2 regions of the Streptomyces fradiae ATCC 10745 genome follow, and region 1 is predicted to be linked to the other one. Evidence: riboswitches for the same ligand, from Rfam matches in the RefSeq annotation. Region 1 holds a riboswitch; the other holds the start of a gene.
What was found. Region 1 has a riboswitch for cobalamin ahead of CP974_RS24075 (GHMP family kinase ATP-binding protein). Riboswitches for the same ligand answer to the same signal wherever they lie in the genome.

Region 1 (3,239 bases):
CGCGCTGCTTCCCGGCCGTGCGACCGGCGGGCGGAGGGGCGGTGGTCCAGGGCAGTGAACAGGAGCTGTTTCGATGCGTGCGGTGGTCTTCTCCCGGTACGGGGACGAGAGCGTTCTGGAGCTGGTGCGGCGGCCCGCGCCGGTACCCGCCGACGGGGAGGTCCTGGTGGAGGTCAGGGCCGCCGGGGTCAACCCGGTCGACTGGAAGCACCGCGAGGGCGCGGTGCGGGCCGACCGGCCGTTCCCGCTGGGGATGGGGTGGGACGTGGCGGGCGTGGTGCGGGCCACGGTGCCGGGCGGCCCCGCCGTCGGCGAGGACGTGTACGGGATGCTGCCCCTGCCGTACGGCGGCGCCTACCAGGAGCTGGCCGTCCTCCCGGCCGCCGCCGTGGCGCCCATGCCGGCCCGGCTGACGTACGCGCGGGCCGCCGCCGTACCGCTGGCCGCCCTGACGGCGTGGCAGGCGCTGGAGGCCGCGGGGGCGCGGTCCGGCACGCGGGTCCTGGTGCACGCGGGCGCCGGCGGGGTCGGCCACTTCGCCGTCCAGTTCGCCCGCCACCTGGGGGCCCGCGTGTCCGCCACCGCGTCCGCCCGCAACCTGGACTTCCTGCGCCGCCTCGGCGTCGACGAGCCGATCGACCGCGCGGCGGGCGGAGGGACCGCCGGTGCCGCCCACGACGGCGCGTACGACGTCGTCCTCGACACCGTCGGGGGGCCGGTGCAGCACGCGTCATGGCGGCTGCTGCGCCCCGGCGGCACCCTCGTCACCCTGCCGGAGCCCGTGGACGAGGCGCACCGCCTCCCCGGCGTCACGGCCCGGCGCGTCATCGTCACCCCGGACGGCGAGGCGCTGCGGCGGATCGGCGCGCTCGTCGACGCGGGCGCCGTGCACGTCGAGGTGCAGTCGGCGCTGCCCCTGGAGCAGGCGGCGGAGGCGCACCGCGTGAGCCGGGAGGGGCGCGTACGGGGCAAGCTCGTCCTCACTCTGTGAGCTGTCCGAACTCCGCCTCTCGGAACCGCCGACCTCGGCGGCCTCCGAGAGGGGCCTCGGCCGCCGGGCGCATCCACGCGGCGCCCGGCCGCCCCGGCCGCCCCGGCCGCCCCGCCGCCCCGGCCGCCCGGAGCCACGGGCCTCACGTGCCGCCCTGTGCCGACCGATCGCTTCCGGACAACCGGCGACCCTCCCCTGCCGTACGCGCGCGGGCCGCCCTACCCTGATCGGTGCAGTCGGTTCGCGCCCCCTGTCCGACCGGTTCGGGGCGGCGCGACGCAAGAGGGAACCCGGTGCGAATCCGGGACTGTCCCGCAGCGGTGAGTGGGAACGAAAGCCGTCACCAGCACTGGGCCCCGGACGGGCCTGGGAAGCGACGGCCGGTAGGTGCCCACCGGTGATCCGGTGGGCGAGCCCGCGAGTCCGAAGACCTGCCCACTGCGCCCGCACCCGTGTGCGGGCAGTGCACGGTGACCCCGAGGACTGGGTCGGCGGTACGGACGGCTGCGCGGCGCGTGCCGCACCCTGCCTCCCTCCCGGTCCGCTCGGGGCTCGGGACCAGGAGGAGGACGCGTCCGTGACCACGCGAGCTACCGCCACCCGCGCCGGGTGCCGCGCCCACCCCCGGGCGGACCGGGCCGGGCGGTGCTGACACCCGCCGGGGCCACGCCCCCTGCCGGTGCCCCATCGACCGGGGCGCCGACGGCGGCCGGGCCCACGACCGGGGCGTCCTCCATCGGTGCGGCGGCCGGGCGGCCGTCGGCTGGGACGGCACGCACCATGGCGGCACCGCCCGGACCGGCACGCACCATGGCGGCACCGCCCGGACCGGCCTCCACCAAGGCCGCACCGCCCGGACCGGCCCCCGCCCGAGCGGCCGCCCAAGCTCGTACCGCCCAGGCCCCCACCGCCACCGCCCGACCGGCCGCCACCCGAGCCGCGCCCGCCCCGGCACCCCCCGCCGAGGCGGCCGGGCCCGCGCCCGCCTCCGCCCCCGCGCCCCGCGAGGCGCGGCGCCCGCCCGGCCGGACCGTGTCCGGTGTCTGCCACGGCACCCTGGGCGAGCTGTACCAGGGCCCGCTGCGGGCGGGCCCCGTACCGGACATCGCCGTCGTGTCCTTCCCCGTGGAGCGCCACTCCTGGGTGCACTTCACCCCCGGCGCGCACCCGCCGAACCCGCTGCCCCTCGGGAGCAAGTCCGCGACGGCCGCGCGGCTCTTCCTGGAGCACTTCGGGCTCACGCTGCCGCCGGGCCGCTGGAGCGCCCACTCCGACCTGCGGGTCGGCGTGGGGATGGCGAGTTCCACCGCCGACATCGTGGCGACCCTGCGCTGCCTGTTCCGCCTCTTCGCCCTGCCCTACGACCCGGACGTGGTCCTGCGCGTCCTGGCGGCGATCGAGCGGGCGGACAGCGTCTTCCTCGACGAGTTCGCGCTGCACCTCAGCGGCGGGCACCGGGTGGTCCGCCGGCTCGGCACGGAGATCGGCTTCCACACCGCCTACGTCACCGAGCCGGGCACGGTCGACACCGCCGCCGTCACCGGCCCGCTGCTGCGCCACTACCGGCGGCGCGGCGACGAGTACGAGCGGTGCCTCACCGACCTGCTGAAAGGTTTCTCCACAGGCGACCCGGCCGCCGTCGCACGGGCGGCCACCACCAGCGCCGCCCTGTCGCAGGACGTGCTGCCCAAGGCGTCGTTCGACCATGTGCTCGCCCACCGCGAGCGGTTCGGCGCCGACGGCGTCTTCGTCGCCCACACCGGCTGCCTGATCGGCTACCTCTTCACCGGCCGCCCCGACGCCGGCCTCAAGTCGGAGCTGTCCGCCTTCTTCCACTCGCTCGGCCACCAGTGTTCCTTCGCCCAAGGAGGCTACGGGTGATCCACCCCCACATCGCCGACGCCCTGAAGGTCCCCGCCCTCGTACGGCTCGACGACCGCATCGTCCTGATCCGGTTCGAGTCGATGAAGATCTACTCGGCGCTCGCCGCCGTCCGCCACCTCCTGGACCGGGGAGCGGTCCGGCCGGGGCAGACCCTGGTCGACAGCTCCAGCGGCATCTACGCCCACGCCCTGGCGCTCGCCTGCCACCGCCACGGCATGCGCTGCCACATCGTCGCGTCCACCACCGTCGACACCACCACCCGCGCCCAGCTCGACATCCTCGGCGCCACCGTGGAGCAGGTCAGGCCGTCCCGGAACCTCAAACTGGACCAGGAGTTACGGGTGCGGCGGGTGGAGGAGCTCCT
Region 2 (3,239 bases), 850 kb from region 1:
CGTGCGGTACAGCTCGCGCACGTCGGCGGGGACCCAGGTGAAGCCCTGCACCGAGCCGTTGGACTCGCGCAGCGCCTCGCGGGTCTGCGCGTCCCACACGCCGAGCTCCTTGAGCTCGTTCACCAGGTAGGAGTTGACCTGGAGGAACTCACCCGACAGCGTCTCGCGCTTGAACAGGTTGGACACCTGCGGCTCGATGCACTCGTACACGCCCGCGATGGACGCGATCGTCGCGGTCGGGGCGATCGCCAGCAGCAGGGAGTTGCGCATGCCGGTCGTCGCGACGCGCTCGCGCAGCGCCGCCCAGCGCTCGGGCCAGGCCAGCTCCACGTCGTAGTGGTCGGGGTGCAGCACGCCGCGCGCGGTGCGGGTCTTGTCCCAGGCCGGGAGCGGGCCGCTGCGCTCGGCCAGGTCGGCGGACGCCTCGTACGCGGCGAGCATGATCCGCTCGGCGATCCGCGTGGACAGGGCGCGGGCCTCCGGCGAGTCGAAGGGCAGCCGCAGCTTGAAGAAGACGTCCTGGAGGCCCATCGCGCCCAGGCCCACCGGCCGCCAGCGGGAGTTGGACCGGGCGGCCTGCTCGGTCGGGTAGAAGTTGATGTCGACGACCCGGTCGAGGAAGGTGACGGCGGTGCGGACGGTCTCGTCCAGCCGCTCCCAGTCGATGGAGTCCCCGGCGACGAACGCGCCCAGGTTCACCGAGCCCAGGTTGCAGACCGCCGTCTCGCCGTCGCCCGTGACCTCCAGGATCTCGGTGCACAGGTTCGAGGAGTGGACCGTGTGGCCGGGCTCGGCCGTCTGGTTGGCGGTGCGGTTCGCGGCGTCCTTGAACGTCATCCAGCCGTTGCCGGTCTGCGCGAGCGTCCGCATCATCCGGCCGTACAGGTCGCGGGCCGGCATCGTCTTGCGGGCCAGGCCCTTCGCCTCGGCGGCCCGGTAGGCGGCGTCGAAGGCGTCGCCCCACAGGTCGACCAGCTCCGGCACGTCCGACGGGGAGAACAGCGACCACTCGGCGTCCGCCTGGACCCGGCGCATGAACTCGTCCGGGACCCAGTGGGCCAGGTTCAGGTTGTGGGTGCGCCGGGCGTCCTCGCCCGTGTTGTCGCGCAGCTCCAGGAACTCCTCGATGTCGGAGTGCCACGTCTCCAGGTAGACGGCGGCGGCGCCCTTGCGGCGGCCGCCCTGGTTCACGGCGGCGACCGAGGCGTCGAGCGTCTTCAGGAACGGCACGATGCCGTTGGAGTGCCCGTTGGTGCCGCGGATGAGCGAACCGCGCGAGCGGATGCGGGAGTACGACAGGCCGATGCCGCCCGCGTGCTTCGACAGCCGTGCCACCTGGTGGTAGCGGTCGTAGATGGAGTCCAGCTCGTCCTGCGGGGAGTCCAGGAGGTAGCAGGACGACATCTGCGGGTGGCGGGTGCCCGAGTTGAAGAGGGTGGGGGAGGACGGCAGGTAGTCGAGGCGGCTCATCAGCCCGTACAGCGCCTCCACCTCGGCGAGCGCCCGCTCCGAGTCGTCCTCGGCCAGGCCGCAGGCCACCCGCAGCAGGAAGTGCTGGGGGGTCTCGACGACCTTCCGGGTGATCGGGTGGCGCAGCAGGTAGCGGGAGTACAGGGTGCGCAGCCCGAAGTAGCCGAAGCGGTCGTCGGCCGCCGGGTCGGCCACCGCGTCCAGCCGGTCGGCGTGGCGGGCGACGAAGTCGGCGGTCCGGTCGGCGATGAGCCCCTCGCGGTGGCCGACGGCGACCGACGCCGAGAACGCCACGGCGCCCTGGCCGGCCGCCTCGTCGCGGATCGTGCGGGCCAGCAGGCGGGCGGCGAGCCGGGAGTACGCCGGGTCCTCGGCGATCAGGCCGGCCGCCGCCTCGGTCGCCAGCTCCCGCAGCTCGGCCTCGTCGGAACCGGCGTGCCGGCCGCGCAGGGCGGCGGCGGCGACCCGGCCGGGGTCGGCGTCGGGAAGGTCCGCGGTGAGGTCGGTCAGGGTCCGCAGCAGCGCGGTGCCGGGGGCGTCGCCTCCGGCGGCGTCGCCTCGGGTGGCGTCGGCTTCGGTGGCTGAGGCCGGATCCGCTGGCGCGATGGTCACGTGGGGGCTCTCCCTCGCTCGGCTCGGGGCCGCGCGGCGGGAGGCGGGAGCGGGCGCGCGTGAGCCCCGGGCACGGGGGCGTGCGTGACCGCGTCCGCCGGCCCACTCCGCGAGGCCCGGACGTCTGGGCACCCGGACCGGATGGTCCGCGTGCGCTGCCGGCAGGTCGTCGGACTTGCGGGGTACGCGTAGGGCACACCGGTACACCGTTGCGGGACAGTTCCGGACTCGCACCGGATTCCCCTGCCGCGGCAGCGAGGATGAGCATACATGTGGGGGGCGGTCGTTACGGCACCCCCCACATGTTGTGTCAGAGTGTCATCTCGTACGCGAGGAGTGGCAGGCCGGGCAAGGGCTCCCAGTCCCGGTGCGGGGCCCTGGCGAAGCCCGTCCGGTCGTACAGCCGCCGGGCCGCGACGGCCTGTGGGGTGACCGACAGGACGAGGCGCAGGCACCCCTCGCGGGCGCGCGCCCGGTCCGCGCACGCCCGTACGAGCGCCTCGCCCACGCCCCGCCCGCGCGCCGCGCCGGAGACGGCGAGGACCCGGAACTCGGCCTCGTCCGGGCCCGCGATGTCCGCCCACGGGGCGCCGCCGCGCGACACGAACGTGACCCCGCCGAGGAGGGTGCCGTCCACGTCCACCGCGACCAGCACCTCCGCCTCGGCGGCCCGGCGCGGCACGTCGCGCAGCACGTCCAGGTACGGGTCGTCGGCCCCGTGGGCGAGGAGCCCGCCGTCGAGGTAGGCGCAGGCGCTGATCTCGCCGAGCGCCTGGTGCTCGCCGGACCGTACGGGGCGGATGGCGAAGCCGGGATCAGGTGACATGACTGGGGAGTGCGGTGCGTTTGAGCCGTGCGGCACCATGAGAGTGGGGGTGGAGGGGGTATGTGCGACCGATGTGCCGGGGGCGAGGCGAGCGGTGTCCATGTCGGGCAGTCTGCCTCGGCTGCCCTCGTGACGCACCGTGTAATGCGTTTCGTATTACACTGGAGGAATGACGCCGAAGACGATCAGCTTCCGCACCGACTCGGAAACCCACCGCGAACTGGAGGTCCTCGCACAGCTCCGGGACGTCACCGCGTCCGACGCCATAAGGCTGGCCATCCACGAGGCGTACGTGAGAGAGCAGTACCGTCAGGCGGCGGCCGAGCTGGCG

Region 2: linked by a shared signal. The riboswitch ahead of CP974_RS20765 (ribonucleoside-diphosphate reductase subunit alpha) and the one ahead of CP974_RS24075 (GHMP family kinase ATP-binding protein) in region 1 are both predicted to bind cobalamin.

Annotation. Positions count from the first base shown of each region.
Region 1 covers NZ_CP023696.1:5,463,545-5,466,783, reverse strand. The annotation lists gene CP974_RS24080 (NADP-dependent oxidoreductase) at 74-991, shown strand; cobalamin riboswitch at 1,212-1,444, shown strand; gene CP974_RS24075 (GHMP family kinase ATP-binding protein) at 1,802-2,872, shown strand; gene CP974_RS24070 (cysteine synthase family protein) at 2,869-3,239, shown strand, end outside.
Region 2 covers NZ_CP023696.1:4,616,069-4,619,307, forward strand. The annotation lists gene CP974_RS20765 (ribonucleoside-diphosphate reductase subunit alpha) at 1-2,082, opposite strand, end outside; cobalamin riboswitch at 2,226-2,356, opposite strand; gene CP974_RS20770 (GNAT family N-acetyltransferase) at 2,393-2,908, opposite strand; gene CP974_RS20775 (hypothetical protein) at 3,078-3,239, shown strand, end outside.